Regions from separate parts of the Alkalihalobacillus phoenicis genome, predicted to be linked through region 2. Evidence: a T-box and tRNA genes for the amino acid it is inferred to sense, from the RefSeq annotation. Region 2 holds a T-box; the other holds one or more tRNA genes.
The links. The T-box of region 2 lies ahead of leuS (leucine--tRNA ligase). A T-box ahead of a tRNA ligase gene usually reads a tRNA of that ligase, here a tRNA-Leu.

Region 1 (3,881 bases), 1.3 Mb from region 2:
TACGACTTCACCCCAATCATCTGTCCCACCTTAGGCGGCTGGCTCCAAAAGGTTACCCCACCGACTTCGGGTGTTACAAACTCTCGTGGTGTGACGGGCGGTGTGTACAAGGCCCGGGAACGTATTCACCGCGGCATGCTGATCCGCGATTACTAGCAATTCCGGCTTCATGTAGGCGAGTTGCAGCCTACAATCCGAACTGAGAATGGCTTTATGGGATTGGCTCGACCTCGCGGTTTTGCTGCCCTTTGTACCATCCATTGTAGCACGTGTGTAGCCCAGGTCATAAGGGGCATGATGATTTGACGTCATCCCCACCTTCCTCCGGTTTGTCACCGGCAGTCACCTTAGAGTGCCCAACTTAATGCTGGCAACTAAGATCAAGGGTTGCGCTCGTTGCGGGACTTAACCCAACATCTCACGACACGAGCTGACGACAACCATGCACCACCTGTCACTTTGTCCCCCGAAGGGGAAAGCTCTATCTCTAGAGTGGTCAAAGGATGTCAAGACCTGGTAAGGTTCTTCGCGTTGCTTCGAATTAAACCACATGCTCCACTGCTTGTGCGGGCCCCCGTCAATTCCTTTGAGTTTCAGCCTTGCGGCCGTACTCCCCAGGCGGAGTGCTTAATGTGTTAACTTCGGCACTAAGGGCATCGAAACCCCTAACACCTAGCACTCATCGTTTACGGCGTGGACTACCAGGGTATCTAATCCTGTTTGCTCCCCACGCTTTCGCGCCTCAGCGTCAGTTACAGACCAGAGAGTCGCCTTCGCCACTGGTGTTCCTCCACATATCTACGCATTTCACCGCTACACGTGGAATTCCACTCTCCTCTTCTGTACTCAAGTCTCCCAGTTTCCAATGACCCCTCGGGGTTGAGCCCCGATATTTCACATCAGACTTAAAAGACCGCCTGCGCGCGCTTTACGCCCAATAATTCCGGACAACGCTTGCCACCTACGTATTACCGCGGCTGCTGGCACGTAGTTAGCCGTGGCTTTCTGGTTAGGTACCGTCAAGGTGCCGACCTATTCGAACGGCACTTGTTCTTCCCTAACAACAGAGCTTTACGATCCGAAAACCTTCATCACTCACGCGGCGTTGCTCCGTCAGACTTTCGTCCATTGCGGAAGATTCCCTACTGCTGCCTCCCGTAGGAGTCTGGGCCGTGTCTCAGTCCCAGTGTGGCCGATCACCCTCTCAGGTCGGCTACGCATCGTCGCCTTGGTAAGCCATTACCTTACCAACTAGCTAATGCGCCGCGGGCCCATCCCGTAGTGATAGCCGGAGCCATCTTTTACAAAAGAACCATGTGATTCCTTTGATTATCCGGTATTAGCACCGATTTCTCGATGTTATCCCAGTCTACAGGGCAGGTTGCCCACGTGTTACTCACCCGTCCGCCGCTAACCTCTGGGAGCAAGCTCCCTTTGGTTCGCTCGACTTGCATGTATTAGGCACGCCGCCAGCGTTCGTCCTGAGCCAGGATCAAACTCTCCGTTAAAGGATAAGCTGATTCGCTCATTTTTGCTGGCTAGCTTCAGTTTTCACTGAAGTTCCATTTGCATTGATTTCTCAATGACTAACATTGACGAGATACCTTGTATCTCTTTAATTCGCTTGGCTTTTGTTCAGTTTTCAAAGAACTCGTTTCGCTTTAATAGCGACTTGATTAGTGTAACAAAATCATCTTTGTTTTGTCAACAACTTTTTTAATTTTTTTTGGTGGAGCCTAGCGGGATCGAACCGCTGACCTCCTGCGTGCAAAGCAGGCGCTCTCCCAGCTGAGCTAAGGCCCCATTTTAGATGGTCGGGAAGACAGGATTTGAACCTGCGACCCCCTGGTCCCAAACCAGGTGCTCTACCAAGCTGAGCCACTTCCCGTTTTATTCGTTTTAAAATATAATGGCGCGCCCTGAGAGATTCGAACTCCCGACCTTTTGATTCGTAGTCAAACACTCTATCCAGCTGAGCTAAGGGCGCTTATATATTTTAAATGGTGCCGAGGGCCGGACTTGAACCGGCACGGTAGTCACCTACCGCAGGATTTTAAGTCCTGTGTGTCTGCCAATTCCACCACCCCGGCTATTGACAACCTATGGAGCGGAAGACGGGATTCGAACCCGCGACCCCCACCTTGGCAAGGTGGTGTTCTACCACTGAACTACTTCCGCTCGTATATAAATGCGGGTGAAGGGACTTGAACCCCCACGTCATAAGACACTAGATCCTAAGTCTAGCGCGTCTGCCAATTCCGCCACACCCGCAAATTGTAAAATGGTGAGCCATGAAGGACTTGAACCTTCGACCCTCTGATTAAAAGTCAGATGCTCTACCGACTGAGCTAATGGCTCATCTTACGATGCCGGCCAGAGGACTTGAACCCCCAACCTACTGATTACAAGTCAGTTGCTCTACCAATTGAGCTAGGCCGGCAAAATTAAATGGTGGAGGATGACGGGATCGAACCGCCGACCCCCTGCTTGTAAGGCAGGTGCTCTCCCAGCTGAGCTAATCCTCCAAATATATCTGCCTGGCAACGTCCTACTCTTGCAGGGGGAAGCCCCCAACTACCATCGGCGCTGAAGAGCTTAACGGCCGTGTTCGGCATGGGAACGGGTGTGACCTCTTCGCTATCGCCACCAGACTTTTGACGTCCGATCCCCTATGAAGGGTCTCTTCGTCAAATAGACGTGATGTCTATTGAATTGTTGAGAGGATTCTCTCAAAACTAGATAATCGATAAAACATGATGTCAAGAATAATAATGGATAAGTCCTCGACCGATTAGTATCTGTCAGCTCCACGTGTCGCCACGCTTCCACACCAGACCTATCAACCTCATCATCTCTAAGGGGTCTTACTGGATTAACTCCATGGGAAATCTCATCTTGAGGGGGGCTTCATGCTTAGATGCTTTCAGCACTTATCCCTTCCACACGTAGCTACCCAGCGATGCTCCTGGCGGAACAACTGGTACACCAGCGGTGTGTCCATCCCGGTCCTCTCGTACTAAGGACAGCTCCTCTCAAATTTCCTGCGCCCGCGACGGATAGGGACCGAACTGTCTCACGACGTTCTGAACCCAGCTCGCGTACCGCTTTAATGGGCGAACAGCCCAACCCTTGGGACCTACTTCAGCCCCAGGATGCGATGAGCCGACATCGAGGTGCCAAACCTCCCCGTCGATGTGGACTCTTGGGGGAGATAAGCCTGTTATCCCCAGGGTAGCTTTTATCCGTTGAGCGATGGCCCTTCCATGCGGAACCACCGGATCACTAAGCCCGACTTTCGTCCCTGCTCGACTTGTAGGTCTCGCAGTCAAGCTCCCTTTTGCCTTTGCACTCTACGAATGATTTCCAACCATTCTGAGGGAACCTTTGGGCGCCTCCGTTACTGTTTAGGAGGCGACCGCCCCAGTCAAACTGCCCACCTGACACTGTCCCTGAACCGGATCACGGTCCGAGGTTAGAATGTCAGCACAGTCAGGGTAGTATCCCACCGACGCCTCCACCGAAGCTAGCGCTCCGGCTTCCAAGGCTCCTACCTATCCTGTACAAACTGTACCAACATCCAATATCAAGCTACAGTAAAGCTCCATGGGGTCTTTCCGTCCTGTCGCGGGTAACCTGCATCTTCACAGGTACTATAATTTCACCGGGTCTCTCGTTGAGACAGTATCCAAATCGTTACACCATTCGTGCGGGTCGGAACTTACCCGACAAGGAATTTCGCTACCTTAGGACCGTTATAGTTACGGCCGCCGTTTACTGGGGCTTCAATTCAGAGCTTCTCCCGTAAGGGATAACCCCTCCTCTTAACCTTCCAGCACCGGGCAGGTGTCAGCCCCTATACTTCGCCTTGCGGCTTCGCAGAG
Region 2 (3,881 bases):
TCAGAGTTCACATGGCTACCGTCCCCAACATATGCTTCTTTGGAAACATCACCACCAGCCACTACTTCTCTAATAGGCAATTTAAAAGTTTTTGCAAATTCATAATCGCGCTCATCATGAGCTGGAACCGCCATAATCGCACCCGTTCCGTAACTGGCTAAAACATAGTCACCAATCCAAACTGGGATTTTCTCTCCATTTGCTGGATTAATTGCATAAGCACCTGTAAAAACACCCGTTTTTTCTTTAGAAAGTTCAGTCCGTTCTAGGTCACTCTTTGACGATACCTCTTTTTTATATGCTTCAACGCTCGCTCGTTCGCTTTCAGTTGTGATTGCCTCAACAAACTTATGCTCAGGAGCAAGGACCATATAAGTTGCACCAAATAATGTATCTGGTCTTGTCGTAAAAACAGTCACTTCTTTATCATGATCGGCAATTTTAAAGGTAACTTCAGCCCCTTCAGAACGTCCAATCCAGTTACGCTGCATTTCTTTAATACTTTCTGGCCAATCCAACTCCTCTAAATCATCGATCAAACGGTCAGCGTAAGCAGTAATTTTAAGCATCCATTGTTTCATCGGACGTCGTTCTACCGGATGATCACCTCGTTCACTTTTGCCATCAATAACCTCTTCATTCGCTAAAACCGTCCCTAAAGCTGGACACCAGTTAACAGCTACCTCATCAATATAAGCTAAATCATGTTCATAAAGCTTTAAGAAAATCCATTGTGTCCATTTATAATAGTCAGGATCCGTTGTGGCGACTTCACGCTCCCAATCATAAGAAAAGCCTAATGATTTAATTTGACGGCGGAATGTATTAATATTTTTAGTCGTGAATTCCGCTGGATCATTCCCTGTATCTAATGCGTATTGTTCCGCTGGTAATCCAAAAGCATCCCAACCCATCGGGTGAAGGACATTATAACCTTGCATTCTTTTAAAACGTGATAAAATATCGGTCGCCGTATAACCTTCTGGATGTCCAACATGAAGCCCAGCTCCTGATGGGAACGGGAACATATCTAATGCATAAAATTTTTCTTTATCCTTATCTTCCGTTGTTTGGAAAGTGTTATTTTCTTCCCAGTATCGCTGCCATTTCTTTTCAATTTTTTGATGTGAAAAAGACATAATTTTTCCTCCTTAAATATAAAGCGAAGCCTGTTCGGTCAGAAGCGAGAATATCAAGGATCAACGCTAAGTTCGCGCCATCCTGCCGCAACGCCTTGTACCCACGTCCTGTGGGCAGGGGCGGCTTCTGAAGACGCTTTTTGTCTTCATCAGACGAACCGATTTTTCTCGAGCTTCTAACGGACGTAGCTAAATGAAATCTCATTCTTCATGATGTGTTTCATGGTTTTGCTCATTTTTATGATTCAATATCTTAGGGAGCCGCTTCTACAAAAATAGAAAAAACCCTCATCCCAAGACATTGTTTGTCAGGGACGAGAGTTTGAATTAATTCCCGCGGTACCACCCAAATTAGCAAAAATAACTTTTGCTCACTTTAGCATTGTTAACGAGTATGACCCGTTGAGAATTACTTTTCATTCATCCTCAAGACTAAAAGGGGAGTTCACTAATCCTTTTGACTGACTCGCACCAACCGACAGCTCTCTGAATTTTCCAGGTAATAGTTACTGGTCCTTTGTTTCAAACGTCTTTTTTACTTATTATTTGTATTGTATGAATTGAAACTCTTACTGTCAAGCGTCATACGTGGAATTCTCTTCATTTTGACCAATTTCTCGTTTATTTTGTGTTTGTAATGGCCTCTGATAAATACTTGCTGTAAAAATCGCGACCAAAATGAAACCTAAAAGAACATAAATCATAATTTGAAAAGAATAAAGGTCTACCAATAAACCACCAAATAATGGCCCGACCATCTTCCCGCTTGTCGAAACACTATTTACAATTCCTTGAAAGGAGCCTTCTTTTCCTTTAGGTGCAAGATTATGGGCAATCGTTGGAACAACAGGCCAGAAAAACATTTCTCCAACTGTCAAAATAATCATAGCAACCATAAATCCTACAAAAAACTCTACTTGTGATAGGACGACATAAGAGATAAAAAATAACACAATCCCTACAACCATTTGCCTTCTTAAGGAAGTAACCCACTTTTTAATAAATATAGACAAAATCGGTTGAGCTAATACAATCATCAAACCATTAACGGTCCAAAATAAACTATATTGTTGTAATGTCAAACCTAAGTTTTGTGAATGTACAGAGACATTTGCTTGCCATTGTGTATAAGCGAGCCAACAAATAAAAAAACTAACGAGCACTAATCCAAGTGAATAATACACTTGTTTACTTAACTTCTTCACAGCTGCAGCTTCGATCGAAACCGTTGCTCCAGTCTCTTGTTTTGGTTGAATTTTTCTAAATGTAATCGCCACAAAAAGGAGGACAAAGACATAGACCATAGCATTTGCATAAAAAACGGTTGTCAATTCAACTGAGGCAATGATTCCGATACAAGCAGTCCCTACAGCAATTCCTAAATTTTGAGCAACATACATCGCATTAAATGGTTTACGACCACCATCCGGCCAAATACTCCCTGCTAATGCATACATCGCAGGGAAAGTTGCGCCTGCTCCATAACCTATCCCAATTAAACAAAGGGTATATCCGAGAACCGTCGAATGAGCAAAGGCAAGAACAAAAGTTGATACAACCGCAATACTTAACCCTAATAAAATCGTTTTATACGCACCAATCTTATCAAATAGTTTGCCGCCTGTCATATTTCCTAACACACCAGCACCTGAATGGATAAATAATATAAGCCCTGCAACCGTCAATGATTTTCCTAACTCCTGATGGATAATCAACGAATTTAAAGGCCATAAAAAAGAAGCCCCTGTTATTTGGACGGCAACGGCAATAAGTAAAAACCAAAGTGATTTGGGCAATTCGCTCTCTCCCTGTTTATCTAGTTTACTTTTCTATATAACACCCTTTGTGGCAAACTTATAAAACTTGTTTCTCCCCAAAACTATTTCCTTCGATACTCTAAATACTAATACTATATTAGAATCCTAAAAATGACAATTGATTTTTTTGGATGTTGGTTCTCTTTTAGGAGCGTGCTAAAATATGAAGAGAAAAGTTAATTTGCTCGTTAAATAAAGGATGATTATATAGATGAAACAAGTTAAAGAGGGTACACCTGTGCACTTTCAACATAAACGATTTTTTACATGGAACGAACATTTACGTGAACAATTTGGGACAAAGGTTTTTAAAGTCCCACTAGATGCTGGTTTTGATTGTCCAAACCGAGATGGTAACGTGGCGTTCGGTGGTTGCACTTTTTGTAGCGAAAGAGGCTCGGGTGATTTTGCAGGCAATCGTCAAGATGATTTAGTTACGCAATTTCATACGATAAAAAACCGGATGCACCGGAAGTGGAAAGAAGGGCAATATATTGGCTATTTTCAAGCGTACACAAATACGTATGCTCCTGTTGAAACGTTAAAAAGCTATTATGAAATTATTTTACAGCAAGAAGGGGTCGTTGGTTTATCGATTGCGACTAGACCGGATTGTTTACCAGATGACGTTGTTGAATATTTAGCGGAATTAAACGAACGTACTTATCTTTGGGTCGAGCTTGGATTACAAACGGCTCATGATAAAACAGGACGCATCATCAACCGTGCTCATGATTATCAATGTTATGTAGACGGGGTTAATAAATTAAGAAAGCATGGCATTCGTGTCTGTGCTCATATTATTAATGGATTGCCGCTCGAAACAACCGAAATGATGTTAGAGACTGCCAAACAAGTCGCCAACCTTGATGTACAAGGAATAAAAATTCACTTGCTCCATTTGCTAAAAAAGACACCGATGGTT

Region 1: it has a tRNA-Leu gene. The T-box ahead of leuS (leucine--tRNA ligase) is inferred to sense a tRNA for this amino acid. The anticodon was not compared.

Annotation. Positions count from the first base shown of each region.
Region 1 covers NZ_CP154853.1:3,984,592-3,988,472, forward strand. The annotation lists rRNA gene AA0017_RS18780 (16S ribosomal RNA) at 1-1,508, opposite strand, end outside; tRNA gene AA0017_RS18785 (tRNA-Ala) at 1,728-1,803, opposite strand; tRNA gene AA0017_RS18790 (tRNA-Pro) at 1,812-1,888, opposite strand; tRNA gene AA0017_RS18795 (tRNA-Arg) at 1,911-1,987, opposite strand; tRNA gene AA0017_RS18800 (tRNA-Leu) at 2,002-2,090, opposite strand; tRNA gene AA0017_RS18805 (tRNA-Gly) at 2,104-2,178, opposite strand; tRNA gene AA0017_RS18810 (tRNA-Leu) at 2,190-2,271, opposite strand; tRNA gene AA0017_RS18815 (tRNA-Lys) at 2,283-2,358, opposite strand; tRNA gene AA0017_RS18820 (tRNA-Thr) at 2,368-2,440, opposite strand; tRNA gene AA0017_RS18825 (tRNA-Val) at 2,450-2,525, opposite strand; rRNA gene rrf (5S ribosomal RNA) at 2,536-2,651, opposite strand; rRNA gene AA0017_RS18835 (23S ribosomal RNA) at 2,772-3,881, opposite strand, start outside.
Region 2 covers NZ_CP154853.1:384,700-388,580, reverse strand. The annotation lists gene leuS (leucine--tRNA ligase) at 1-1,139, opposite strand, end outside; T-box leader at 1,447-1,666, opposite strand; gene AA0017_RS01770 (MDR family MFS transporter) at 1,715-2,935, opposite strand; gene AA0017_RS01765 (TIGR01212 family radical SAM protein) at 3,168-3,881, shown strand, end outside.